One region of the Gordonia sp. N1V genome, then DNA from elsewhere that is predicted to be linked to it. Evidence: riboswitches for the same ligand, from Rfam matches in the RefSeq annotation. Region 1 holds a riboswitch; the other holds the start of a gene.
The links. Region 1 has a riboswitch for cobalamin ahead of metE (5-methyltetrahydropteroyltriglutamate--homocysteine S-methyltransferase). Riboswitches for the same ligand answer to the same signal wherever they lie in the genome.
Positions count from the first base shown of each region.

Region 2: it holds a riboswitch for cobalamin, as region 1 does, so the genes downstream of both, P3L18_RS15600 (iron ABC transporter permease) here and metE (5-methyltetrahydropteroyltriglutamate--homocysteine S-methyltransferase) in region 1, are expected to answer to the same signal.

Region 1 is NZ_JARJDD010000026.1:39,668-53,972, forward strand. It holds gene P3L18_RS24190 (methionine synthase) at 1-687, shown strand, start outside; partial or broken gene P3L18_RS24195 (DJ-1/PfpI family protein) at 698-790, shown strand; gene metE (5-methyltetrahydropteroyltriglutamate--homocysteine S-methyltransferase) at 887-3,175, opposite strand; cobalamin riboswitch at 3,328-3,539, opposite strand; gene uraH (hydroxyisourate hydrolase) at 3,615-3,941, opposite strand; gene uraD (2-oxo-4-hydroxy-4-carboxy-5-ureidoimidazoline decarboxylase) at 3,978-4,499, opposite strand; gene P3L18_RS24215 (solute carrier family 23 protein) at 4,510-6,498, opposite strand; gene P3L18_RS24220 (NTP transferase domain-containing protein) at 6,712-7,272, shown strand; gene P3L18_RS24225 (hypothetical protein) at 7,278-7,679, opposite strand; gene P3L18_RS24230 (acetyl/propionyl/methylcrotonyl-CoA carboxylase subunit alpha) at 7,693-9,486, opposite strand; gene P3L18_RS24235 (condensation domain-containing protein) at 9,698-11,191, opposite strand; gene P3L18_RS24240 (SufE family protein) at 11,188-11,643, opposite strand; gene P3L18_RS24245 (sulfurtransferase) at 11,672-12,568, opposite strand; gene P3L18_RS24250 (hypothetical protein) at 12,696-13,001, opposite strand; gene P3L18_RS24255 (neutral zinc metallopeptidase) at 12,994-13,749, shown strand; gene P3L18_RS24260 (Maf family protein) at 13,778-14,305, opposite strand, start outside.
Region 2 is NZ_JARJDD010000011.1:79,495-93,799, reverse strand. It holds gene P3L18_RS15665 (patatin-like phospholipase family protein) at 1-272, opposite strand, end outside; gene P3L18_RS15660 (histidine phosphatase family protein) at 305-928, opposite strand; gene P3L18_RS15655 (YciI family protein) at 1,111-1,512, shown strand; gene P3L18_RS15650 (sigma-70 family RNA polymerase sigma factor) at 1,521-2,783, shown strand; gene rocD (ornithine--oxo-acid transaminase) at 2,784-4,898, opposite strand; gene P3L18_RS15640 (Lrp/AsnC family transcriptional regulator) at 4,996-5,442, shown strand; gene P3L18_RS15635 (alpha/beta hydrolase family protein) at 5,719-6,699, shown strand; gene P3L18_RS15630 (hypothetical protein) at 6,692-7,204, shown strand; gene P3L18_RS15625 (3-deoxy-7-phosphoheptulonate synthase) at 7,514-8,611, shown strand; gene P3L18_RS15620 (helix-turn-helix transcriptional regulator) at 8,707-9,096, shown strand; gene P3L18_RS15615 (ATP-dependent Clp protease proteolytic subunit) at 9,124-9,729, opposite strand; gene P3L18_RS15610 (ATP-dependent Clp protease proteolytic subunit) at 9,726-10,340, opposite strand; gene P3L18_RS15605 (alkaline phosphatase D family protein) at 10,451-12,067, opposite strand; cobalamin riboswitch at 12,169-12,379, shown strand; gene P3L18_RS15600 (iron ABC transporter permease) at 12,468-13,541, shown strand; gene P3L18_RS15595 (ABC transporter ATP-binding protein) at 13,573-14,305, shown strand, end outside.

The DNA of each region.
Region 1 (14,305 bases):
GATGCGAAGCGTCTTCGGGTCGAAACCGATCAGCCGATCAAATGGGCCCTCCCCGGCCCGATGACAATGATCGACACCCTCTACGACGACCACTACCGGAGCCGCGAGCAGCTCGCGTGGGAGTTCGCAACCATCCTGAACCAAGAAGCAAAGGACTTGCAGGCGGCCGGCGTCGACATCATCCAGATCGACGAGCCCGCATTCAACGTGTTCTTCGACGAACTCAAGGACTGGGGTATCGCGGCACTCGAGCGGGCCACCGAAGGACTGAGCTGCCGAACCGCCGTCCACATCTGTTACGGCTACGGCATCAAGGCCAACACCGACTGGAAGGCAACGCTGGGGCCCGAATGGCGCCAGTACGAAGAGTCGTTCCCACTATTGCAACAATCATCGATCGACATCGTGTCCCTGGAGAGCCACAACTCGCGGGTTCCTGTCGAGGTGATCGAACTACTCCGTGGTAAGACGGTCATGCTGGGAGCGATCGACGTGGCCAGCGACACCATCGAGACGCCGGCGGAAGTGGCAGCGACACTGCGCAAAGCACTCCCCTTCGTCGACAAGGACAAGCTCTACGCCAGCGGGAACTGCGGCATGGCACCGCTCGCACGTGGTGTCGCACGGCAGAAGATGGTCGCGCTCGCCCAGGGCGCCGCCATTCTTCGCAAAGAGCTCTCCTCCTAACCTCGGGCGTTCCGCGCAGTACGTGACCAGCGTCTGCACGGGATCGATCGCACTCGCCGCCGCGGGACTCCTCGACGGCCGACAAGCGACCTCACACTGGTCGGTGCGAGATCTGCCGACCGACCACGGAGCGAACCCGGGGTCGCACACCCGGGTCCTCCCGACCGGCCTCCGCAATCGGCTCAGCTGACTGTCCGGCTCAGTTGGCCAGTGCGCGTGCCGCTTTGGCCGCAGAGACCAGATTCGTCAGCGCCGCGGTCACCTCGGTGGTGCCGCGAGTCTTCAGACCGCAGTCCGGATTCACCCACAGGCGCTGCGGCCCGACGGCATCGAGCGCCGCGCGCAACGACGATTCGATCTCGGTGACGTCGGGGACACGCGGTGAGTGGATGTCGTACACACCCGGCCCGACGCCGTTGGCGAATCCGATGGCGTTGAGGTCGTCGAGGACCTCCATGCTCGACCGTGCCGCCTCGATCGAGGTGACGTCGGCGTCGAGCTCGGCGATCGCACCGATGACCTCGCCGAACTCCGAGTAGCACAGATGGGTGTGGACCTGCGTGGCGTCGTCGACGCCCGAGGTGGCCAGGCGGAATGCCCGCACCGCCCAATCGAGGTACGCGGGTTTGTCGGCGTCGCGCAGTGGGAGCAGCTCACGCAGGGCCGGCTCGTCGACCTGGATGATGCCGATACCGATCCGCTCGAGATCGATCGTCTCGTCCCGGATCGCGAGGGCGATCTGGTCGGCCGAGTCGGACAGGGGTTGATCGTCACGCACGAATGACCACGCGAGGATCGTGACGGGCCCGGTGAGCATGCCCTTGACCGGCTTGCCGGTCAGCGATTGGGCGTAGGCGATCCAGTCGACGGTCATCGGCGCCGGGCGGGACACGTCGCCGAACAGGATCGGCGGACGCACGCACCGAGTCCCGTAGGACTGCACCCAGGCGTGGGCGGTGGCGAAGAAGCCGTCGAGCTGCTCGGCGAAATACTGCACCATGTCGTTGCGTTCGGGTTCGCCGTGGACGAGCACATCGAGCCCGATCTCCTCTTGCAGCGCAACCACATCGGCGATCTCCGCCTGCATCCGACGGATGTACTCGGTGTCGTCGATCGCACCGGAGCGCAGCGCGGCGCGCGCCAGTCGGATCGCCGAGGTCTGCGGGTAGGAGCCGATCGTCGTGGTGGGCAACGGCGGGAGATTCAGCCGCTCGGTCTGCGCAGCCGCGCGGGCCGAGGCATCGCCGCGCGTGCGTTCGGCGTCGGTGAGGGCGGCCAGACGCTCACGCACCGCCGGATCGTGCACGCGCGGATCGGATTCGCGGGTGGCCAATGCGGCGGCAGCGGCATCGAACGCGTCGGCCTGAGACGGCCGACCGTGGCGCAACGCCCCCGACAGGATCGCGACCTCGCGGTACTTCTCGGCCGCAAAGGCCAGCCAACCGCGCAGGTTGTCGTCGAGTTCGGTTTCGGGTTCGACGGAATACGGCACGTGCAGCGTCGAGCACGAGGTGGACACCGCCAACGACCCCGCCGACCCGAGCAGGGTGCCCAGGGTGGCCAGCGCTTTCTCGAGATCGGTTCGCCAGATGTTGCGCCCGTTGACCACGCCGGCGACGACGTGCATGTCGGCCAGTTCGGGAACGTCGGCCACCGTATCGACGGAGCCCTCGATCAGATCGACGGCCACCGCCTCGATACCGGTGCGCGCGAGGGCGCGCACGCTGTCGCGGGCGTCGCCGAAGTACGTGGCGACGCAGAGTGCCGGTCGTGAGTTCGCTTGCGCGAGGGTCGAGTACACCGATCCGGCCAGCGCGGGGAGGCGTTCTGCGGCATCGGTGACCAGGATCGGTTCGTCGATCTGTACCCACTCGACCTCGGCCGCGGCAAGACGGGCCAGCAGGTCGAGATACAGCGGCAGCAGCTCGTTGGCGCGATCGAGCGGAGAGCCCTCGCCTGCGGTGTCGTGGGCGGATTTCGACAACGCGAGGAAGGTGATCGGCCCGATGACGACCGGGCGTGCGGTCACGCCGGCGGCCTGCGCCTCGGCCACCTCGGCGAGAACCTTCTCCGGGTGCAGGGAGAAGGCGGTGGCGTCACCGATCTCGGGCACGAGGTAGTGGTAGTTGGTGTCGAACCACTTGGTCATCTCCAGCGGTGTGACGTCGGCGGTGCCGCGGGCCGCCGCGAAGTAGCGGTCGAGGGGATCGGTGATGTGTGCGACCCGCTCGGGCAGGGCGCCGAGCAGCACGGCGGTGTCGAGCATCTGATCGTAGTAGGAGAAGGTGTTGACCGGAATCGAGTCGAGGCCGGCCGCCGTGAGCGCCGCGATGGTGTCGCGCCGCAGCCCGGCGGCCACGGTCTCGAGGCCGGCGGCGTCGATGCGCCCGGCCCAGTAGCTCTCGATCGCGCGCTTGAGCTCACGGTGTGGCCCGATGCGTGGTGTGCCGAGCACGGTGGCGGAAAACGGGGTCGTCCGTTGGGACATGGGTGGTGCACTCCTGCAATGGTTTCCGACGGTCCGTCGCCGTTGCAGGGCGTGCCGAAGGGACGCCGGAGAGAACGTGCACGGCATCCGCGCATCACCTGGCACTCGCTTCGACCTGCGCCCATTCCACGAGGCGACGAGCCACCGGCCGCGGCGCGGCCGGTACAGCAGGCAGGTCTTCGGACTCGTCGGCGGGCGACCATCAGGTCGCGGTCCTAGTGGCCGTCGCTTCCCGGACGCGTGCGTCCAGTGCTCGATGACGGCGGTCGTTCCGACATACCGCTGCGGGACAGTTCCGGATTCGCACCGGATTCCCTCTTACGACGCCGGACCCAGACGCGGGGCCTTCATGACATCGGAGGCCACGACGGACGGGGCGGCGAACCAACTGCACCGCCGAGCATAGAGGATGCCCCCGAATATCGGTGTGCGCGCCCGGTCAGCTACCGCGATAGGTGGAGTACGAGTACGGGCTCAGCAGCAGCGGGACGTGGTGATGCCGTTCGGGATCGTCGACGGTGAAGCAGATGTCGACCTCTGGGTAGAAACCCCGGATGTCGTTGTCGGCGAACCATTCTCCGGTGTCGAACACCAGATGGTAGATGCCGGGCACGAGCGGGTCGGTGTTCACCTGCGCGATGCGACCGTCGGAATCGGTGACGCCGGAGGCGACTTCGCCGCCCGCGGCATCCTGCAGGGAGACCCCGACGCCCACCGCGGGTGCACCGGAGACCGCGTCGAGGACATGGGTGGACAGACCGGTCATCTCGGTGGTTCGCTCCTCGTGGATCGACTGCGCTGCTCAGTCGTCAACATACTCGATCGCCGGGGTGAGCATGCGCTGCAGTCGACTTCGGTTGATCTTGGCCAACTCCATCCGCAGCACTCGCCGCTCGGTCGCCGGGTCGTTGCGCATCCGCTCCTTGAGGATGGCCAGCAACTCCGCCGCGGGCCGCCCATTGGCGAAGACAAGGTACACGTGCCCGAACTTCTCGTCGTAGGCCTTGTTGAGCTCCTTGAGTTCGGCCAACACCGCCGGATCGGCGCCGGTCACCCCGGACTGCTCACGCGTGGAGGACGCGTTGTCCGGGCGGTCGCCGATGCGGGGATGACCGGCCAGGGCCTCGTCGAGGTCGGCGTCGGTGAGCTCGGCCAGGATGAGGTCGGCATAGGAGAGCAGTGCCTCGTCGTCGGAGAACGGTCGGGCCTTGGCCACACGCAGCGCCCAGATCGACGAACTACAACACTCGTAGAGCGTGCCGATGGCCTGCCGTTCGGTCAGCTCGTTGAAACTGGGCAACCCGCGCCAGTCGACTCGTCGCACGCCGATCAGCCTAGGAGAGTTCGGGCTGACGGCCGAATCGCACCGACGTCAGCGGGTTGGCATCGGCAACCAGATCGTCGAAGCGATAGTTGACGATCTTGGCGATCTCGATGAGCGCGAACGACTTCTCGGAGGTCTCCGAGTTGTCCATGCGGGACCAGCCGTTGCGCAGCACGCGGTCGTAACGCTCGGTCTCGCGGGCACAGATCACCAACGGGAACCCGAAGTGCTCCCGATAGGCGGCAGCGAGATTCACGACGTTCTCGTGCTCGGTCTCCTCGAGGTGCGACAGACCCTTGTGGTCGACCGCGATCAGCTCGCCGGTCTCCTCGTCCTCGGCGCCGAGGTCGGGGAAGGCCTGGATGAGGTCGAGCTGCTGGGTGTCGCTGCCGGTCAGCATCGCCTCCTGGAAGGCGCTGCGCAGATCGTGTACGTCGTCGAAAGGCCGCTGCTCCCAAGCTCTGTCGAGAACCCAGTCGACGCCCTGCACAACCTCGCCGAAGGTCTCGCGGAACTTCTCCTTGCTCATGGTGTTCACCTCGTCGAGCGTGATCGAACCGCCTCCGGCGACGGCCGGTCCCTTGCTGCCGATGTGGAAGAACAGGATGTTCATCAGGATGGCGGTGATCGCGCCCATGGTGATGCCGGTGGAGAAGGGGATCTGCAGGATGCCCGGCACGGCGATGTCGACGCCGGGCAGTTCCGGGACCTTCACCTCCGCGCCCTTGTCCAGGATGGTCGTCGGGGCCGACGACTGCGAGAACTGGACGTAGAGGGCCACGGCGATGGAGGTCGCGGCGATCGACAGGTTGCGGTGGTCGGTGAAGTCGACGGTCGTCAGCGTCTGGATGCCGACGATGGCGACCGTCGCGAACATGATGAGTGCGGCGCCGCCGAGAACCGGGGAGGGAATCGACCCGACGATGTTCGCGGTCTTGGGCAGAACGCCCAGGATGATCATGATGCCGCCGGCGCAGGCGACGACGAACCGGCTCTTGACCCCGGTCATCCGGACCAGGCCGACATTCTCGGAGAACGCCGTGTACGGGAACGAGTTGAAGCTGCCGCCGATGATGGTGGCGATGCCGTCGGCGCGGACGGTGGCGGCGATGTCCTCCTTGCGGATGCGTTTGCCGACGATCTCGCCGGTCGCGAAGACCGAGCCCGTCGATTCCACCGCGGTCACCATGAGCACCACGATCAGCGACACGATCGCGATGAGATCGAATCGGGGCCATCCGAAGGCGAACGGCGGGGTGAAGCCGACCCAGCTCGCCTCGGCGACCCGGTCGAAGTGGGCGTCGCCGAAACACCATGCGACGAAGGTCATCACGCCGAGGCCGAGCAGGATCGAAATGGTCGCCCAGAAGCCACGGAAGAATCGCTGCATCAGCACGATCAGGACGATGGTGCAGATGCAGTAGACGACCCACCGGCCGTTGCCCGCATCGTGTGCGCCGGTCGCGCTGTTGGGGTCGGTCACCGCATCGCCCGCACCGACCGGGATCAGGCTGATGCCGATGATCGTGATGACGGTGCCGGTGACCACCGGCGGGAAGAAGCGGATCAGCTTGGCGAAGAACGGTGCGATCAGGAAGGTGAACACGCCGGCCGAGATCACCGCGCCGTACACCGTCAGCAGGCCGACCCGACCACCACCGTGATCGTTGGCGATCTTGATGACCGGGGCGAGCGTCGCGAAGGTGATGCCCTGCAGCAGCGGGAGCCGAACACCGATCTTCCAGATGCCGACCGCCTGCAGCAGCGAGGCGATGCCGCAGGTGAACAGGTCGGCGGTGATGAGCATGGTGAGCGCCTGATCGTCGAGCCCGATGGCGTTCGCGATCAGCAGCGGGACGAGGACGGCACCGGCGTAGAAGGCGACCACGTGCTGGAACCCGAGGGTGACGAGTTTGCCGAACGGTGGTACCTGATCGACCGGATGGACGCGCTTGCGGCGTCCCTGGGGGGCGGCGGCCGGAGCCGAATCCGTGGCCATCGACATACTCCTCGTGACGGTGAGATCATGGCTGCCGGTGAGCCGACGGCGTAGCGCACGTCCGGCCCACCGGCAGGTAAATAGTGGACCCCCACAACCGATTCGGCGACCGCGAGATCGTATATTGCGGCGGGGTAAATCGGGCATGGCCGACACCGGGACCTCGTTGGTTCGCCCGGCCGACGACAGCGGTGGGCGGGTGTATGGAGCCGAGTGGCGGAGGTGGATGCGATGGTGGTGGGAGCGGTGCTCGCCGCCGGATCCGGCCGGCGGTACGGAAAGCCGAAAATACTTGCCGAACAAGGTCTTTGGCTCGACAACGCTGTGCATGCACTGAGCGCGGGAGGGTGCCGGGAGGTGGTCGTCGCGATGGGTGCGGCGATCGTCACGCCGCCGAGTGGGGCGAAGGCGATTGTCGTCGAGGATTGGGTCGTCGGTCTGTCGGCAAGCGTGCGCGCGGTGCTGTGCGCGCCGGTGGTTCGCGAGGATTCGGGCGGTGTGGTTTTACATGTTGTTGACATGCCCGATGTCACCGCGGCAGTGGTTTCCCGGATCGTGAAAACCGCGGCGGGCGCACCGGGGAAGATCGTGCGCGCGGTCTACCACGGCCGGCCGGGCCACCCGGTCCATCTCGACGCCGGTCACCTCGACGGCGTCCTCGCCTCGCTCGACGGGGACGTCGGTGCCGCACGCTATCTCCGCGCGCATCCCGAGATCGTGGAATCGGTCGAATGCGGTGATCTGGCCTCCGGCGTCGACCGGGACGAACCGTAGCGGGCTCAGGGGGTCGGAATGGCGTCGGTGATCACCCCGTCGGCGACCGGATCGTCGTCGGAGGCGAGATCATCGACGACGAGATCCAGTGCGCCGCGCGCGAATCGGGCAACCGGCCCGACTGCGGCACCCAACACCGCACGATGACCGGTGCGGCAGCGGCCGACGATCGACGCCGACCCCGCCGTCGGGAGGACGCCGATGACGGCCAGGAGTTCACCGGTGGTCGGTTCGCATACCGCCCACACGAAACCGGTGTCGTCGCGCCACGCGGCATCGGTGGCGGCGACATAGGCCGCGGGATCGGCGATCCCCAGATCGGACAACGCCGGGACGTCGGTGATCCGCTCGTCGGCACGAAGCCCACGCAGATACCACGCCCCGGCGTTGATCTCGACGGGTTCCATTCGGAGGAGGTGACTACTTCAGTTCGAGCAGCACGGTGCCCTGGGTGACGGCGGCACCCGGCTCGATGCTCAAACCGGTCACCACGCCGTCCTTGTGGGCGGTGACCGGGTTCTCCATCTTCATCGCCTCGAGAACGACGACGAGTTCGCCCGCGGCGACCGTCTGACCTTCCTCGACGGCGACCTTGACCACGGTGCCCTGCATCGGCGCGGCCACGGCGTCACCGGAGACGGCGGCGCCGCCGCCCTTCTTGCGCGAGCGGGCCTTGGGCTTACGGCGGATGACGCCGTTGGCCGAACCACCACCGCCGCCGAGGGCCAGATCGCCGGGCAGCGCGACCTCGACACGGCGTCCGCCGACCTCGACGACCACCTTCTGGCGGGGAGTGGCCTCGTCGTCCTCGATCGGCTCGCCACCGGTGTACGGCTCGATCGGGTTCTCCCAATCGGTTTCGATCCACTTGGTGTAGACATCGAAGGTCTCCACGCCGTTGTCGTCGGTGTGCCCGATGAACGCCGGATTGCTCACGATGTGCCGGTGGAACGGCAGCACCGTGGCCAGACCCTCGACCTCGTATTCGGCGAGTGCACGGCGAGCACGCTCGAGCGCCTGCTCGCGATTCTCGCCGACGACGATCAGCTTGGCGAGCATCGAGTCGAACTGGCCGCCGATCACGTCACCCTCGACGACGCCGGAATCGACGCGGACGCCCGGGCCCGAGGGCTCACGGTACTTGGTGATCGGCCCGGGTGCGGGCAGGAACTTGCGGCCCGGATCCTCGCCATTGATCCGGAACTCGAAGGCGTGTCCACGCGGCGTGGGGTCCTCGGAGAACTCCAGCTTCTCGCCGTTGGCGATGCGGAACTGCTGACGCACGAGATCGATCCCCGCGGTCTCCTCGGTAACCGGGTGCTCGACCTGCAGTCGGGTGTTGACCTCGAGGAAGGAGACGAGGCCGTCGGCGCCGACGAGGAACTCCACGGTGCCCGCGCCGTAGTAGCCGGCCTCGCGGCAGATCGCCTTGGCCGATTCGTGGATCTTGGCGCGCTGCTCGTCGGTCAGGAACGGCGCGGGGGCCTCCTCGACCAGCTTCTGGAAGCGGCGCTGCAACGAGCAGTCGCGCGTACCGGCGACCACGACGTTGCCATGGGTGTCGGCAATGACCTGCGCCTCGACGTGGCGGGCCTTGTCGAGGTAACGCTCCACGAAGCACTCGCCACGGCCGAAGGCGGCGACGGCCTCGCGGGTCGCCGACTCGAACAGGTGCGGGATCTCCTCGATGGTGTAGGCGACCTTCATGCCGCGACCGCCACCGCCGAAGGCGGCTTTGATCGCGACCGGCACACCGTGCTCCTGCGCGAAGGCGACGACCTCGTCGGCGTCCTTGACCGGGTCCTTGGTGCCCGGTGCCATCGGCGCGTCGGCCTTCAGTGCGATGTGGCGGGCGGTGACCTTGTCGCCCAGATCGCGGATGGACTGCGGCGACGGGCCGATCCAGATCAGCCCGGCGTCGAGGACGGCCTGGGCGAAGTCGGCGTTCTCCGAGAGGAAGCCGTAGCCGGGGTGCACGGCGTTGGCGCCGGACTTGGCGGCCGCGTCGAGGATCTTGTCGAACACCAGATAGGACTCGGCGGAGGTCTGTCCACCGAGGGCGAAGGCCTCATCGGCGAGCTTCACGAACAGCGCGTCGGCGTCGGGCTCGGCGTAGACGGCGACACTGGGGATGCCGGCGTCACGGGCTGCGCGAATGACACGTACCGCGATCTCGCCACGATTGGCGATGAGGACCTTGCTGATAGTGGGCACTGTTGTTCTCCTGGGCCATACATCGAGGTGCACCGCGCCCCCGGGGAGCGGCACACACGGTGTTCGTCGGCGACCGTGTGCGGCGCCGTGGGATTGAACTGCCGCTCGCGACGGTGGTTCCGCGGGCGACATCGCGCACCCCCTGGAGGTTAGGGGGCGTGCTCCGGGCTTCACACTAACGCACCGAGCAATCGTTCGGTGGAGGTGGTTGTCACATCCGCGCGTTGAATGTGCTCTCTTCGGCAAGAGCGTGCACGATACCGGCGAAACCGCGGAGCAACTCGGGCACCGGCCCGTTGCGGTCGAGGGGGTCCCGGTCGGAATGGGCGCCGTCGAATCGAGTGTCGTCGGGCCCGGCCGGTTCCGGATCGGCCGGATCGGCCGGGAAGCGGGCCGAATACCGCAATCCCGACGGCGTCCGGTTGATCCAGATGAGGACTTCCTCCGCGGAGTAGGAATGGCTGCGCAGCACCGTGGCCCGGCCCGCGTCGGCCTCGGCGGCACCCGGCGCGTACCGGGTGTCGATGAAGGAGATCACGAAGCGCGGTTCGCCACGGTAGCCGATCAGATCGGCCACCCGAAGGAAGGGCAGCGACGCGCCCTGCCGCGAGCGCTTGAGCTCGGTGGTCGCGCGGGCGACGGTCTGATCGAAGGTCGGTGAGCCCGTCATGTCGAGCCAGAAGGGGGCGACCGCGACATACCAGCCCAGCGAGGTCAGCCAGCGGGCCTCGTCGCGGGTGTGTCGCGGCAGGACGCACCGGAACTCGGGATCGTCGGTCAGGCTGTGATGGACCATCGCGAAGGCCGCCAGCACCCCTGCGGTCAGCGAACCGCCCGCCTCCGAACACACCGCGGTGAACTTGTTGGCGGTGGCGTCGTCGGCGATCACGCCCGACACCGACTCCTGGGGAAGCAGCGGGGACTGGTCATCCGTCTCCCCGGGTTCTGGGGTGGGCGACGGGGTCATGCGCAGCGCCCGCGGCATGTCGCCGGGCCCGGCCTGGAGAAAGCCGTGCCAGGTGGCCACCGCCGGATGATCGGCCCCGGTCTGATCTGCCTGTCGCCGCTCGGCGGCACTGAAATCGACGTAACTGCCGACCTCGGGCAGCGCGAGTTCGGTGTGATCGCGCGCCGAGCGGTAGAACGCGGTCAACTCGTGCTGGGCCATGATCAGCGAATAGCCGTCGACGAGCGAATGGTCGGCGGCGAACAGCAGCGTGAACGAGGACTCCCGTCCGACGGTGGCGAACATGTACGCCGGCCAGTGCAGTGGCGCGGTGGCGCGGTCGAAGGAGCCCGCGATCTGTTCGACGAGTGGCCCGGACTCGTTGTACCACCCGATGCGGCCCATCTTGAGTTGGACGGTGCCCGGCGGCGTCGACAGGCGGGCCAGCCCGTCGTGCTTGATGACCACGTGGCTACGCAGCACCTCATGACGATCGATCCAGCGCCGCAACGCCGTTCGCAAGGCCGGAATCGACAGGGGCTCGTCGAAGTGGATCTGCAGGCCCAGCCACGACTCACGCCCGCCCTCCCGCCGGGTGCGGACGCGATACTCGAAGGCCCCCCGCAGGTGTTGCTCGTGATTGTGCGAGGTCAGCCGTGGGTCGCGACTCCAACTGCCCAGGCCGCCGGGCACATAGGGGGTCCACTCCACGAGGCCACCTGGTTCGATCGGCTCCTCGAGGATTTGGATGAACTTCATCCCGTCGGCCCGGCCCGGGCTTGCGGCCCCGTTCCGGTCTGGCGGCGGACCTGGGCCTTGATACGTCCGAGCATTCCGGCCATGCCGCGTAATCGCAACGGACTCACCGCTTTACCGAGGCCGAGGTCGTAGTAGAAGTCGCCCGGGACGTCGAGGATCGTCTGCGCCGACTCGCCGTCGAGCCCCTGATGCAGGATCGAGGCGAAACCGCGCGTCGTCGGCGCCTCGCGGGGTGCACTGAAATACAGTCGGACGGCGTCGGGATCGTGGGCATCGACCGACAGGAAGACCGGGGATTGGCACTCCGGTACCGGTTCCATCGCCTCGGTCGTCAGTTCGGCAGGCAGCTCCGGCAACTCTCCCGCGAACTCCAGGAGCAAGGTGACTTTGTCCGAATCACCCAGTGCGGCAAAGTCATCGACGATCTCGGCGAGGGACGCGGGCACGCTCATGACAGTTCGGGCCGCTCGCCGGGAGTCGTCATGCGCTCGCCGGCGGGTCGCCGGGTTCCTCGCCGACAGAGATCGGGACCCGCACCGCGTTGCCCCACTCGGTCCACGAGCCGTCGTAATTGCGGACGTGATCGAAACCGAGCAGATGGGTCAGCACGAACCAGGTGTGGCTGGAGCGCTCGCCGATGCGGCAGTAGGCGATCGTCGGGGTGTGCGGGTCGAGCCCGCCGTAGATCTCGTCGAGTTCGGCGCGACTGCGGAACCGCCCGTCCGAAGCGGCGGCCTTGGCCCACGGAATGGAGCGCGCGGTGGGGATGTGACCGCCGCGCAATGCCCCTTCTTCGGGATAGTCGGGCATGTGGGTGCGCTCGCCGGTGTACTCCTGCGGCGACCGCACGTCGATGAGCGGCTCGGTGCCCAGCGCCGCGCGCACCTGGTCGGCGAAGGCACGGATGCGGGTGTCGTCACGCTCGACGACCGGATAGTCCGACCGCGGGTACTCCGGGACATCGAAGGAGGTGTCGCGGTCCTCCGACATCCACGCGTCGCGGCCGCCGTCGAGCAACCGCACGTCCTCATGGCCGAACAGGGTGAACACCCACAGCGCGTAGGCGGCCCACCAGTTGCTCTTGTCGCCGTATATGACGATCGTGTCATCGCGTTCGATTCCCTTGCTGCGCATCAATTCTGCGAACTGCTCGCCGTTGATGTAGTCGCGGGTCACCGGATCGTTGAGATGCAGGTGCCAGTCGACCTTCTGCGCGGTGGGGATGTGGCCGATGTCGTAGAGCAGGACGTCCTCGTCGCTCTCGATGATCTTGAGCCCCTTGGTACCCAGGTGGGCCGACAGCCACTGCGTGCTGACGAGCCGTTCGGGGTGGGCGTAGCCGGCGAACTTGGGATTCGGGTCGGTCTCGACGCTCAACTGAAGAACCCCTCCCAGGGTGGTGGCTGATCAGGGCGTGTCCACACCAGACACATCCCGGAGGCCTGCGCGGTCTCCGTGGAGAGCCTACCCAGTGGCGACGACACGCGTGCGCACAAGCCGGGTGTCATTCGTCTGGTGACAAGAACGTGGCGTCCCACGCCGGAATTGCTACGTTCGTCGCCATGATCCGCCCTGGGGTGTCACGGAGCCGGCTGCGCGCCATCGTGACCGTGTTGCTCGTCGCCGCGTCGATCGTCGCCTTCGCTTCCTGCTCGGGGGACCGGGGTCCGCGGGGCACGACGACCTCGACCCCGGAGTCGTCGAGGTCCGGCAGTCCCACGGCCTCGTCGCCGGCGAGTACCCCGTCGGCGAGCGGAGCCGTCCCCGGGCGCTGCACGCCGAGCCGGTGTCCGGGTCTGCCGGTGCCCACGGCTGAGCTGATGACCGGTGCCATCACCCGCGACAACGCGCCACAGAAGGTCTCCGGCTACCTGACCTCGGTCCTCGACGATCTCGACAGCACGTGGACACCGTGGTTCCGCGAACTCGGGTGGGGTGACCCCGCACCGGGGCGCGTGCTGGTCGAGGCCGGTGACACCTACCGGTCCGGCTGCGAGGACGCCGACGGCGCGATCGTCGTGACCTCCGATACGCCCAACGCATTCTTCTGTGGTGTGGACAAGGCCCGTGACGGTGGCGGAACGCGGGTCGAGGGATCGGTGATCCTGCCCGTCGAGGCGTTCGTCGGGATCTGGACCGGCACGTTCCTGGTTCAGGGGCCGCTGGATTCGATCGGTGGGTTCCAGGGTGAGTTCACCGCGGCGACGGTGGTCGCACACGAGTACGGACATACGGTCGTCGATCGGATCGTTCGCGCCGGTCACCTGCCGGACTCGCGGGGGCCGCGGGGGGAGAACTCCGAACTCATCGCCGACTGTCTCGCCGGGAACTGGGCGGCGACGGTACTGCGGCGAGATGAGCTGTCGGTCACCGACATCGTGCAGGCGGTGACCCTGATCCAGAAGATCGGCGATCCGGAACCGGGACAGGGTCACGGCACCTCGACGCAGCGGATCGCGGCGATCTCGCGAGGGTTCTTCGGTCGGTCGGTCAACGGTGGCGGTCAGGGACAACCGATCGGGTGCCTGACCGAGTACTGGCCGGAGGAGTTCGGCTGAGGCCTCGGCGAGAGCCGGTCGCCGGTACTCACCAGAGTTCCGCGACGCCGATCCCGACCCGTCGTAACAGTCGGCGCACCATGGGCAGTCCGATTCCGATCACCGAGGACGGATCGCCGTCGATGGCGTCGACAAACCAGCCGCCGAGGCCGTCGAGGGTGAAACCACCGGCGACCTCCAGCGGCTCGCCGGTGGCCACATAGGAGTCGATCTCCGCGTCGTCGACATCGGCGAAATCGATGGTGGTCGAGGCGGTTTCCGACGCCGATGCGACGACGTCGAGTCCGCTCACCACGGCGAGGTGGTGTCCGGTGAGCAACTGCGCGGATTGGCCGCGGACCCGCTTCCACTGGTCGATCGCCACGTCGGGCGTATGCGGTTTGCCGGTGAGCGCACCTCGGAACAGCAGCATCGAGTCGCAGGTCAGCACCACCGTGTCGGGTATTGAACCATCCTGTGCCGCAGCCGATTCCGGGCCGCCGCGTTCGGCGATCAGGGTGGCGACGACCGCGTCGGACTTGGCCATCGCCAGACGTGCGACGACGTCGGTCGGCGG
Region 2 (14,305 bases), on a different contig from region 1:
ACCTCGAAGAACGCCTCGAGCGCCGAGGCGACGTCGCCCTCGGGTGTCAGTTCGTCACTGCGTCGAGACGCGCGCACCATGATGTCGAATTGGTCGTCGGCCGAGCCTGATTGAAGAATGGCGGTACCGACGGCCGATCCCGCGGACGTGCCGATCACTGCTGCGGCGTCTCCGAGGCGCAGCGCACCGGCCTCCTCCAATGCCGCGAGTACGCCGGTCATCCAGCCGATACCGACCAGACCGCCACCGCCGAGCACGATTGCTGTCGCCATCACCGGTCTCCTCTCAGATCCCTCCGGACTTGTCAGATCGAGGTGGGTTTCGCCCATTCGCCCACGGGCCCACGCAATTCGGACAATCGGCGATCGCCGCCCGCCTCGGCGAGCAGGGCCGAACCCGCGGGCCGCAGGTCGATGTCGGCGCCTTGGCTGATGGGCCATCGCAGGAATCGGCAGATGAACGACCGCGAGAAATGCCCATGCGACACGACCACCACATCGCTTGCACCGAGCTGACTTTCGACGCGATCGACGGCGGCGTCGACTCGTCTGGTCATGTCCGCGACCGATTCGCCACCGGGTGCGCCGTGGGTCCAGATCGCCCACGTCGGATCGTGATCCGCCTGGATCTGCACCCGGGTCAATCCCTCGTAGTCGCCGTAATCCCACTCCGCGAACAATTCGTTGGTCTCATCGACGGTGAGGCCGGCGAGTTCGGCGGTCCGCTGGGCGCGGCGTCGGGGAGAGGCGAACACGAACGGCTGGTGCAGACCGATGCGCTCGGTGATGCCCTTCAGTGCAGCGGCATCCTGCTCGCCTTTTGCGGTCAGGTCGATGTCGGTGCGACCGGTGTGCTGATCGGACAGCGACCATTCGGTCTGTCCATGGCGGATGAGCAGGACACGGCGGCGGGTGCGATCGGTGGACACGCGACTCAGCGTAGTCGTCACCTGCCGGTGCCCGACGTCATCGACAAGAGCCGCAGGAGATTTCTTTTTCGGCGAGTTGTCGAGGTGCGCGTTCCATTTCGTCATAGGGGTGATCGCGCCGCTCGGATGCGATCATGGATCCGGCGAACGGCGTCGGATCGCACCCGATGAGAGGAATCGACATGCAGTATCTTCTGGCGATCACCACCGACGAGAGCGTTCCGCGACCCGCACCCGGCGAGCCCGGATTCGACGAGATGCGGCAGGCGTTCGCGAGCTACGGGAGGGCGCTGGCCGCAGCCGGGGTGCTGTGCGACGGGGGAAGTCTGCAGCCCAGCGCGTCGGCGACGACGCTGCGTCTGACCCTGGGGGACAAGCCCACGGTGACCGACGGTCCGTACACCGAGTCCAAGGAACAACTCGCCGGGTACTACCGGATCGAGGTCGACGACCTCGACGCGGCGCTGGAATGGGCCGGCAGGATTCCGGTCCCGTTCGGCGTCGTCGAGATCCGCCCGATCCTGCTGGTCCCGGGCCCCGACGGAACCTCCGCCCCGGTCGGCGACGCGGCTACGACGGCATAGCCGCTGTCGTGACCGACGATCCGGTCGGGGTCGCGGTGACCCGCGTGGCGCGTGAGGAGAGCGGGCGCCTGCTCGCTCTCCTCGCCGCCCGGTACGACGACGTCGACCTCGCCGACGACTGCGTCCAGGAGGCGTTGCTCAAGGCGATCGGGGCGTGGCGCCGCACCGGAATCCCCGACAACCCGACCGCATGGATCCACACCGTGGCCCGCAACGCGATGGTCGACGCGCTGCGCAGGCGCGCCGCCGATCGGCGACGGCTGGCGTCGGCGGCGCGAGATCTCGTGGCCGCGGATGAGATCGGCCCCTCGAGCCCGGAGCCGATCGTCGACGAGAGCGCCGTTCCCGACGAGCGGCTTCGCCTCATGTTCCTGTGTTGCCATCCCGCACTGGACCTCTCGGCGCAGACGGCGTTGACGCTTCGGCTGGTCGGTGGATTGACCACGGCCGAGATCGCCGCAGCCTTCGGTGTCACCGAAGCGACTCTGGCGCAACGTATCGTGCGGGCCAAACGCAAGATCCGCCAGGCCCGCATACCGCTGCGGGTACCCACCGATCTCGACGATCGGGTCGCCGCGCTCCTCGGGGTTCTCTATCTGATCTTCAACGAGGGCTATCTCGCCTCTGCGGTCGACGCCCCGGTATTGGTCCGCGTCGACCTCGCCGCGGAGGCGATACGGCTGACCGAGACGTTGGCGATGCTGCTGCCCGACAACGGAGAAGTCGCCGGGCTGCTCGCACTCGAGTTGTTCCAGCATTCCAGGGCGGCAGCACGCACCGACGACGGCGGTGGTCTCGTCACTCTGGATTGCCAGGACCGGACCCGTTGGGACACCGGGATGATCGGTCGGGCGCAACACCATCTCCGGGAGGCGGTGGCGCGCCCGGGTGTTGGACCCTACCGCTTGCAGGCGCTGATCGCCGGCATCCATGCACGAGCCGCCGGCAGCGCCGACACCGACTGGGGTGTCATCGTCGAGATCTACCGGATACTCGAACGGTTGACCCCCGGCCGGTTCGTCGCGTTGAACAGTGCGATCGCTCTCGCGATGCACGAGGGACCGGAGGCCGGACTGGCCGCCCTCGATCGTATCGACGGGCTCGACACCCACCATCTGTGGCATGCGGCCCGCGCCGAACAGTACGACAAGCTCGATCGGCGAGAGGAGTCCGTCGAATCCTTCTCTCGAGCACTGGAATTCGTACGCAACCCGGCAGAGCGACGGCACCTGGAGCGGCGACTGGAGCAGGTGCGGGGGATCGAGTGGTGATCAACCGCGTAGTGCGAGGGCGAATCGTTCGATCATCCAGTCGATCTCGTCGTGGGTGATCACCAGCGGCGGCGCAAACCGGATCGTCGAGGAGTGGGTGTCCTTGGCGAGCACACCCCACTGCGCGAGCCGTAGACAGATCTCCTTGCCGGTTCCGAGCTGCGGGTCGATGTCGAGGCCTGCCCACAAACCCTTGCCGCGCACGGCGAGGACGCCGCGGCCCACGAATTCGCGCAGCCGTGTGTGCAGGTGCTCACCGAGGTCCGCGGCGCGCGCCTGCCAGGTCCCGTCGGCGAGCATGCGCACCACGGTGTGACCGACCGCTGCCGCCAACGGGTTTCCGCCGAAGGTCGACCCGTGCTCACCGGGATGCAGGACCCCGAGCACGTCGGTGTCGGCGACGACCGCCGAGACCGGGAGCACCCCGCCACCGAGCGCTTTGCCCAGGGTGTAGACGTCGGGGACGACGTCCCAGTGTTGACATGCGAAGGTCTTCCCGGTGCGGCCGAGCCCGGATTGGATCTCGTCGGCGATCATCAGGACGTCGCGATCGGTGCACAGCCGGCGCACGGCGGGCAGGTAGTCGTCGGGCGGCACGATGATGCCGGCCTCGCCCTGGATCGGTTCGACGAGCACGGCGACGGTGTGGTCGGTGATCGCCGCGGCCATCGCGTCCGCATCGCCGAACGGGACCCGCACGAAACCCGGTGTGTACGGACCGAATCCGTCGCGTGCGGAGTCGTCGTCGCTGAAGCTGATGATGCTGATGGTTCGTCCGTGGAAGTTGCCGCCGGCGACGATGATCTCGGCGGTACCCGCAGGAATCCCCTTGACGTCGTAGCCCCACTTGCGGGCCACCTTCAGTGCGGACTCGACCGCCTCGGCACCGGTGTTCATCGGCAGCACGAGGTCCTTCTCGCACAGGGCCGCCAGTGCTGCGCAGAACGGTTCGAGTCGATCGGACCCGAAGGCGCGGCTGGTCAGGGTCAGACGATGGAGTTGTTCGGTTGCCGCCGCGACGATCTCGGGATTGCGGTGGCCGAAGTTCACTGCCGAGTAAGCGCCGAGACAGTCGAGATACCGGTGCCCGTCGACGTCGGTGATCCACGCGCCCTCTGCGGTGGCCGCGACCACCGGCAGCGGTGAATAGTTGTGGGCCACATGAGGTTCGGGCGCCAATTCGAGGTGGCGGGGAATCCCGATGGTGTTCGGTCCGGTCATGGGTGCCTCCGATGCTGACTGCCCGGCGTCGGCGGTCGGGCGCAATTCCAGTGTGCAACATTTGATGCCGCCGCCACCCTTGAGGAGTTCGGACAGATCGAGGGTGATCGGTTCGAATCCGGCGCGACGGATCTGCGACTCCAGATGTGGTGCGGCGTCGGTCATCACGACATGACGGCCGTCGGAGACCAGGTTCAGTCCGAGGACTTCGGCGTCGGCATCGGTGGCGATGATGGCATCGGGATGGAGTTCGGCGAGCAAGCGGCGAGAGGCCGCCGAGAAGGCCGGCGGGTAATAGGCGATGGTGTGCTCGTCGAGTACGCCCAGGGCGGTGTCGAGGTGGTAGAAGCGAGGGTCGACGAGGTCGAGGGTGATCACCGGCAGACCGGTCAGTGCGGCGACCTCGGCATGGGTGTCGGGGTGGGTGCGGAAGCCGGTGCCGGCGAGGATGCGGTCGCCGACGACGAGGAAGTCGCCCTCGCCCTCCTGCACCCCGGTGGTCTGGTGGACCTGACGGATTCCCGCGGTGCGGAACCACTGTGCGTAATGCCCGGCCTCGGCCGCCCGTTCGGGGAAGGTGAAGCGGGGCGCGATCGCTGTGCCGTCGACGACCAGGCCGCCGTTGGCGGCATAGACCATGTCCGGCAGACCCGGCTGCGCATCGACCGTGTGGACGGTGTGGCCGAGGGTTTCGTAGGTGCGGCGCAGGCATTCCCATTGCGCCATCGCGCGGTCGGAATCGACACCGACCGACGGATTCATCCATGGATTGATCGCATAGGTGACGGTGAAATGCGTCGGCGGGGTCATCGCATAGGAGCGTGTGCGCGCCACCCTCGCCGGGAATCCGGTGGTGGCTGGGCGCACAGAGATATTGGGGGTCGTCAGCGTCATAAATCGAGCGTATGCTCGCGCATCGTTGCAATCAATCGACGAAAATTGCGCACGTGATGAAGATGTCGTGCGTCAATGGCGAGATAGGGGCGATACGTTGCGTGGGATCGACGAACTGGACGAGAAGGTGTTGGCGTGTCTCACCCGGGACGCGCGCGCGACCTATGCGCAGATCGGTGACGAGGTCGGGCTCTCGGCACCGGCGGTCAAGCGGCGAGTCGACCGCCTCGTCGAGGACGGCGTGATCAAGGGATTCACCACGGTGGTCGACCCGGCAGCGATGCAGTGGACCACCGAGGCCTATGTGCAGATCTTCTGCCGCGGCAACATCTCGCCGGAGATCCTCAAGGAGTCGTGGGAACCCATTCAGGAGGTCGTCAGTGCGGCCACCATCACCGGGCAGGCCGACGCGATCCTGCGGATCATGGCCCGCGACGTGCATCACCTCGAGCAGGCGCTCGAACGAATCCGGCAGGCCGGTGGCGTCGATCGCACCGAATCGATCATCGTGCTCAGTCATCTCATCGATCGCGGCCATCCCTGACCGAGGTGTCCGGAATCAACCGATGGTCACATTTGGGGTGTACCCATCGTGCCCGACCGGCGGTGTAGGTTGATTCCGGCGGTGACAAATGTTGTGCCACTGGGAAGTTCGTCCGATTTGTCGCGGAGGTCGGTGCGCGGAATCGGTAACGGGGGCGGCGTATTCGCCGATAGTCGTCATGAGTTGTGGCAGAGACGAAGTGCTGTCGACGGGAGCGGGTAGATGGTGAGAGGTGTTCGGGCGGGCGCGAAGTGGCGTCGCCGATCGGGTCGGTCGGTGGGCGCCAGGGCGCTCACCCTGGTGCTGGCCGCGGTGAGTGTCGGGGTGTTGTCGGTCATCGGCCAGGGCGTCGCGCAGGCGGCACCCCCGGCGCAGACCTGGTGGATCAATTCGTGCGGCATGCCGACGCAAAGCCCTGGCGGACCGCCCAATTCGGTCAAAGTGCGCGCCTGGACGCGACCACAGAACACCAAGACCGTCGTCCTGCTCGACGGTCTTCGGGCCACCAACGATCTCAGCGGGTGGGAACACAACACGCACATCCAGGATCTCGCCGACCGCGGCGTCAATGTCGTTGAGCCGGTTGGGGGTTACGAGAGCTTCTACACGAACTGGGATACACCGGACAATTTCAGCCGGCAGAGCTACACCTACGAGTGGGGATGTGTGATCAGTCGGAGTCTGGTCGCCGCGATGGACGCGCACGGGTTGCGCGGGCCGTCGGGCCACTACGCGATCATGGGGATCTCGATGAGCGGTAGCTCGGCGTTGATCACCGCCGCCGACGATCACCGCGACTTCGACGCGGCCGGGTCGCTGTCGGGTCTGCTCAACACCACCGCCCCCGGCGTGCGTGAAGCGATTCGGGTCGCGATGATCTTTCCCGCGATCGACGGGGGCACCCCGGCGATGAACGTCGACGCCATGTGGGGCCCGCCGTGGTCGACTCGCTGGCTCGACAACGATCCGCTGGTGCAGATCGGCAAGATGCGTGGACTGCGACTGTTCCTCTACACCGGCAGCGGTATCCCGGGCTACACCGCGACCGCAGGCGCTGTCCTGACCGATCCGGCGCTGATCATCGAAGGAGTGCCGCTGGAGGTGCTCTCCTCGGCGCTGACGCACACCTTCGACGTGCAGGCGATGATCAACGGGGTGCCCGTCATGACCGACTTCCCGGTCTCGGGGATGCACGACTGGCCCTACTGGCAGGACGCGGTCAACAACGCCTTCGCGAGAGGGTTCTTCCATGCGTGACCCCGACGGTACGGATCGTCGATACCGGTCGACGCCGTGGACCGTGGTCGGGGTGGGGTGTTTCGGACTGGTGTTGTTCGTCGCCGGCTGCGCCCAGTCCGACAACGGCACCACCGCAAACGCATCGAGGACGTCGGCGTCGGTGAGTTCGGTGACGGCGACCAGCCCGGTGTCGGCCGCCGCCGGGTCGGCGTCGACCGCCGCATCGACCCAGGCGCCGCCACCGACACCGGTGACCCTGCCCAGCGCGGGCACCGCTGAGACGGTGGCGCCGCCGCCGACATCCGCGCGCACCGCCTTCCTGAACTCGCTGCGCGCGAAGGGGATCGACATGGACGCCGACACCGCGGTGTCGCTCGGGTCGTCGGTCTGCCGGGTTCGCAAGACCGGCGGCGAGGACGCGGCGCGCACGTTCGCGGCGCCGGTGATGAAGCAGGCCATGGGCGCCGAGCCCTCCGACGCACAGGTCGCGGCGTTGGTCGACTCCGCGGGCGGGCTCTGCTGAGCGGGTGGGCTCTGCCGAGCGGCGGCCCGGGTATCCGATCGGGTGCCTCGCAGGCGGTCGTTGGGTCCGGACCGCGGCCCGTGGTAGCCTCGCTGTCGTGATCAGCACCGTGCGCGCCTATTGGCGTTTCTTTATCGAGGCTCCGGGTGAGCCTGCGATGAAGCGCTGATCGCGCCGCACGCCACATCCCGGAGCCCCGAGCAGTGACCACCAGGTCACTGCTCTTGTCATGTCAGGGGCTTTCCGGCGACCACGATGCGGGCGGGCCCAGCGGACAACCAGGGCCCACAACCCGCGAAAGGCATACCAGTGACCACCCTCGGAGATCTCTCCCGAACTCCCGCCGACCGCTCTCTTTCGGCTGAATCGACCTCGGACCGCCGGATCCGCTCGTTCCGGTCGATCCCGTCGCCGGACACCATTCGCACCGAATTGCCACTGACCGCGCGGCGGGCCCTTGCGGTGCAACGCGACCGCGACGAGATCGCGGCCATCCTCGCCGGCGCCGACGATCGGCTGCTCGTCGTCGTCGGCCCGTGCTCGGTGCACGACCCGATCGCCGCACTCGACTACGCGCGCCGGTTGGCGCCGCTGGCCCAGCAGTACTCCGAGCGGCTCAAGATCGTGATGCGGGTGTACTTCGAGAAGCCCCGCACCACCGTCGGATGGAAGGGCCTGATCAACGACCCCGGCATGGACGAGACCTTCGATGTCGAGCGCGGTCTGCGGACGGCGCGGTCGTTGCTGCTCGACATCATCGACCTCGGGCTGCCGGTGGGATGTGAGTTCCTCGAACCGACCAGCCCGCAGTACATCGCCGACGCGGTCGCCTGGGGGGCGATCGGAGCCCGCACCACCGAATCCCAGGTGCACCGCCAACTCGCCTCGGGACTGTCGATGCCGATCGGCTTCAAGAACGGCACCGACGGCAACGTGCAGGTGGCGATCGACGGCGTGAAAGCCGCTGCGGCATCGCATGTCTTCTTCGGCGTCGACGACTTCGGGCACGGCGCGTTGGTGGAGTCGGCGGGCAACTCCGACTGTCACATCATCCTGCGCGGTGGCACCGCCGGACCCAACTACGACGACGACTCCGTCGCCGATGCTGTTGCGGCATTAGAGCGCTCGGGTCTGACGCCGCGGGTGATGATCGACGCCAGCCATGCCAACTCCGGCAAGGACCACCTCCGCCAGGCCGAGGTCGCCACACAGATCGCGGCATCGATCCGCGCGCGCCGGGAAACCGGCGACCCGGTGCAGGTGAGCGGCGTCATGCTGGAGAGCTTCCTCGAGGCCGGAGCCCAGTCTCCCGATGCCGATCCGCTCGTCTACGGCAAGTCGGTGACCGACAAATGCATGGACTGGGCGGTCAGCGCCGCGGTGCTCGCCGAATTGGCGCGTGGCTGAACCATTTCGGCGTGGCACCGTCGATCTGCCGCGACAGTTCTGCTCACAGCAGAAGGTGGCGGGTACCGCTCGGGTGCCGTCGTAGGATCGACCCCATGATCGAGCAGACGTCCAAGGCCGAGACCGCCGGAGCCCGGTCGTCGGCACCGGTGGAACCGCTGTTGCGCGAGGTGACCGGCAAGGTTCTGCGACGCCATCGCCACGATCGGGCCGAACGTCTCGTCGAGACCGCTGGTCGGGCCGGTGTCTCGAGCCAGTATCTTTCCGAACTCGAGCGCGGCCGCAAGGACGCGTCGAGCGAACTGCTCGGTGCCGTCGCCGGGGCTCTCGGCCTGTCACTGCTCGACCTCACCCGCGAGGTTGCGGCGGAGTTGGCCCGGTCGATGAGCGTTCCGGTGCTCGGTTCGGTGCCGGCGCGGGGCGGGGATCGGGTGACCACTCGGTGGCGCAACGCCTCCCGGGCGCCACTCGCGCTGGCCGCGTGAGTACTGCGGGCCGTCACCGGCGGGCCGTCACCGGCGGGCGAGCACGGCGCGCTCGTCGATGACGTGGTCGGCGATTCCGTAGTCGACGATCTCAGACGCTCGCAGGACCCGATCCCGGTCGGTGTCGTGGCGCAACGTCTCGACGTCGTTGCCGGTGTGGCGGCTCAATGCACGTTCGATCTCCTCGCGGGTCCGCAGGATCTCCTCCGCGGCGAGGATCAGATCGGGAATGGTGCCGCGGCCCTGCCCCGACGGCTGGTGCAGTAACACCCGCGCATGCGGCAGCACCGCACGCCGGCCTGGTCGGCCCGCCGCCAGCAGCAGGGCGGTCGACGAGAGTGCCTGTCCCACACAGGTGGTCGCGATGGGCGCGTGACAGTACTGCATGGTGTCGTAGAGCGCGAAGGTGGCCATCACCGATCCCCCGGGAGAGTTGATGTAGAGGTCGATCGGCGCCTCCGGGTTGTCGGAATCGAGGTGGAGCAATTGTGCGATGAGTGCGTTGGCGACGCCGTCGTCGAGTTCGGTTCCCAGATAGAGGATTCGGTCGTCGAGCAATCGGCTGTAGATGTCCATGACGCGCTCGCCCTGCGGCGTTCGGCTGATGACGTTGGGAATCGTGTAAGTGCTCATCGGATCACCCCGAATCCGGCCGGTGCGGTCGCGGCCGGACGCAACTGTGCCACCGAGTCGACGACGTGATCGACGAAGCCGTACGCAAGCGCCTCCTCCGCGGTGAACACGTGATCGCGCAGCGAGTCGGCGAACACCCGATCACGGGTCTGGCCCGTGCGCTCGGCGATGACCCCGAGAACGGTGTCCCGAACATGGCGCAGGTCGTCGGCCTGCAACTCGATATCGGGGGCGTAACCGCCGATCCCCGCAGATCCCTGGTGCAGCAACACCTTTGCGTGCGGCAAGATGAATCTTTTTCCGCGGGTGCCGCAGCAGAGCAAGAATTGTCCTGCGCTGTAGGCCATTCCGAGGTTGACCGTCACCACGTCGTTCGGGACGATACGCATCGTGTCCATGATGGCGAGCATCGCGGGCACCGAGCCGCCCGGAGAGTTGATCCACAGGCCGATGTCGGCGACCGGATCGTGTGCCGACAGCATCACCAACTGTGCGCACAGCGCACTGCCGATCTCGTCGTCGAGTGCCGAATCGAGCATCAGGATGCGTTGGTTCAGCAGGCTCTCGGCGGTGCGTTTACGGAGGGGTGGGGAGGTCTTCTGTTCGCTCATGTGTCCAGGTTGTCGAACGCTTCGCCAGTGGTGCCATCCGATGCTGCTGTGCGCGGAACCGCGCGGCGCACAGCAGATGTGGTGTGGGCACAGCAGATCTGATGGTCTCCTCAGAGCACCTCGACCTCGGGGCGTCCGGCCGGAATGGTCACGACTGCGCGTGTGTGGAGCCGGGCGTCGGCGGTGCTGACGGTCGGGCAGACCCGGAACCGCGCCTCCCACCGGTCGTGGGTGATCGTATTCAGGACGTATCCGCGTTGGGCGTTGCCGAATTGTACATGGGGTGAGGCGGCCTTGAGTTGTCGATCGGACTCGTCACTGTCGGGTCCGTCGCCGCCGGAGCTGATGGATGTGCCCGCCAACTCGACACCGACCGTGGGCGCAGGTCGGGTGTAGGTGGATCGCAACTCCGACACCACATTCCGGTGGATGTCGCCGACGATCGACACGAGGTTGGGGGTTCGGCGTTCGCGGGCGCCGTCGAGGACACGCGCCCGCGACGCCTCGTACCCGCTCCATCCGTCCATGCTCACCGCGCGGACCCCGTCACGCTCTCGCGCGAGGTCGGCGATCGTCGTCTGGTGGGCCAGGACGTTCCATCGGCAACCGGAGGCCGCGAGACCGTCGAGTATCCACCGCTCCTGGGCTGCGCCGGTGATGGTGCGGCGTGGGTCCGCGGTGGCCGCGTTCTGCCCGGTGTCGTTGTCGCCGTTCACCTGATCGCTGCGGTGGGTACGCGTGTCGAGGACGCTGAACCGAGCGAGATCGCCGAACGTGAAGCGACGATAGGCACGAAATCCGCGCCCGGGCGGGGCGAGCCGAACGGCGGTGTTCTCCCACCAGGCGCGCATGCCCGCAGCCCGCCGGAGCAGGAACTGCGGAATGGGTTGGTCGTCCTCGGGAGTGTCGGCGGCCCAGTTGTTGTCGACCTCGTGGTCATCGAAGATCGTGATGAACGGGCTCATCCGATGCGCCGCTTGCAGGTTCGGGTCGAGTTTGTACAGGGCGTAGCGCTCGCGGTAGTCGTCGAGGTCACGGCATTCGCGATACGCCGACGCCGGTACCACCGCGGTATCGCGTGCACCGCCGCCCATCGGGATCGGCTTCTCGTAGATGTAGTCGCCCAGATGAAACACCACGTCGGGGGCCTCGCGGGCCATTTCGCCGAACGCCGGGTAGTGGCCGTCGGCCCAGGCCTGGCAGGAGGCGAAGGCCAACGACAGTGCGCCGGTGGGTGTTCCGACGCGCTGTGCGGTCCGGGTTCGGCCGACCTCGGAGATCTCGCCGAGCGCGCGAAATCGGTAGAAGTAGTCGGTCCCGGGCGTCAGGCCGCGGACGTCGACGTGCACGCAGTGCCCGGTGTCCGGGCCGGCACCGGTCACACCACGCGCCACGACGCTCCGCATCCGCTCGTCGCGGGCCACTTCCCAGCCGACATCGTGGGATTCTCGGCCCATGCCCCCGCCGGGTGCGAGTGGGTCGGTCGCCAGCCTCGTCCACAGGATGACGGCGTCGGCGAGCGGGTCGCCGGAGGCGATTCCCAGGGCGAACGGGTGGCCGGCACCTCGGACCCGTCGAGCGGAGGCGGCGTCGGTGGCGAACAGGGTGGGGGCGGTGGCCAGCCCGGCGGCCAGCGCGGTCCAGGTGAGGAATCGACGGCGCGTCGTCCCGGCGCGCAGCACCTTGTCCGGGGTGACGCGTAGCGGAATATGGCTGGGGGAGGACATGCCTCGAGGCGATCACCGCACGGTGTCGTCGGGGATGACGACCGGCCACGACTCGGTGATGCGGTGGTGAAGACCTGGGCAACGCCTCGGCGAGATGCCTGCTACGCTCAGCGCGCGTCGGTTCCGACCGGGTCACACGGTCCGGTCGGTGAAAAGGGAATCTGGTGAGAATCCAGAGCTGCCCCGCAGCGGTGACGGAAACGACAGCGGCTCCTCGCACTGGACTTCACGGTCCGGGAAGCGGCCGCGGGTAGGTGGCATCTCGGTGCCGCGTCCGAAGTCCGAAGACCTGCCGCCGTGGCCATGGGGGACCGTGGTCGACACTTGCCTCGCGGGATATGGCCGGTGCGCCGATCTGTCGTGCGCGGCTGTCTTCCGCCCGACGAGAGACCGTGCCACAGTGGACGATCACACCTCACCGCAGGCCGCGCCACCCGCGCCGACCTGGGCGCGTGTCGGCGTGTTCGCGGTGCTCGGTGTGCTCGCGCTGTTCGTGGTCGCATGGGCGGGTGTGGCGTTCGGTACCGCCGACGTCGGTGGAACCGATGTGCCGCGCTTCGTGTGGGCCGCACTGACCGGCGGCTCGATCTCCGCCGACGACGCCGCCGCGTACTGGATCGTCATCGATTCGCGGGTACCACGGGTGATCACCGGAGCGGTGGTGGGCGCCGGGTTGTCGGTGGTGGGAGTGGTCGTGCAGGCGATGGTGCGCAACCCGCTCGCCGACCCGTACGTGCTCGGTATCTCCTCCGGCGCATCGGTGGGGGCCACGAGCGTGGTGCTCTTCGGCGTCCTGTCGGGCATCGGGCTCTATGCGATGCCGGTCGCGGCCTTCGCCGGAGCGCTGCTCGCGACCCTCATCGTGTTCGGGATGGCCTCCGGGGCAGGCGGATTGACACCGTTGCGACTCGTGTTGACCGGCACCGCGGTGGGCTACGGCTTCTCGGCGCTGACCACGGTGTTGGTGTTCCTCGCACCCACCGGCGACGCCGCGCGCAGCGTGATGTTCTGGCTCCTGGGCAGTCTGGCCGCGGCCAGCTGGTATTCGGCGGTCCTCGTGGGCGTCGTGACCGTCGGCGGGGTGATCGCGGTGGCAGGCTTGGCGCGCTCGCTCAATGCCCTCGCCATGGGCGACGAGGTCGCCGCGTCCCTCGGGTTGTCGGCGTCGCGGTTCCGCGTCATGGCATTTGCGTTGTCGGCGTTGATGACCGGTGTGATGGTGTCGGTGTGCGGGGCGATCGGCTTCGTCGGGCTCGTCGTTCCCCACGTCGCGCGGCTACTCGTCGGCGCCGACCATCGTCGCCTCGTGGTGATCGCTCCGCTGATCGGCGCGGTGTTCCTCGTCGCCGCCGATCTCGTCGCCAGAACCGCCGTGCCGCCACAGGAATTGCCGCTGGGCGCGATCACCGCCGCCGTCGGGGTGCCGATGTTCCTGATCCTCATGCACCGCCGACGCAGCGTGGTCGATCGATGAAACGGGTTGACGACCACCGGGGGTGGGGAAGATGACGACAGCGGGCTATCACGGGGTCGGCGTCGACATCGGTTCGGCAACGTTGCTGCGCGAGGTGACCTTCACCGCTGCGCCGGGGAGTTTTCTCGGCGTGATCGGACCCAACGGCAGCGGGAAATCGACACTGCTGCGCTGTCTGTATCGTGCGCAGCGGCCCACGACCGGCCACGTTGAGGTCGACGGCGTCGACGTGGCCGCGATCTCGATGCGCGACAACGCCCGTCAGGTCGCCGCGCTCACCCAGAGTTCCACGCTGGACTTCGATTTCACCGCTGCCGAGGTGATCGCCAGCGGTCGGTTCCCGCATCGGTCGATCGCGCGGACGTCCCGGGCGACCGACGGGGCGGCGGTCGAGGAGGCCATGGGTGTCGCCGGGGTCGGCCATCTCGCCGACCGGATCTTCACCTCGCTGTCCGGGGGTGAGGCGCAGCGGGTGCTGATCGCGCGGGTACTCGCCCAGCAGCCACGGGTCATGGTGCTCGACGAACCGACCAACCATCTCGATGTGCGACACCAGTTCTCGGTGCTGGCCGCAGCCCGGGACTCCGGTGTCACCGTGGTGGCCGCCCTGCATGATCTGAACATCGCCGCCCAGTTCTGTGACATGTTGCTCGTCCTCGTCGGCGGTCGGGTCGTCGGGAGCGGCACTCCCGAGCAGGTGCTCGTACCTGCGAATCTGCGCGCCTGGTTCGACATCGACGCCCACATCGTCCGACATCCTCGCC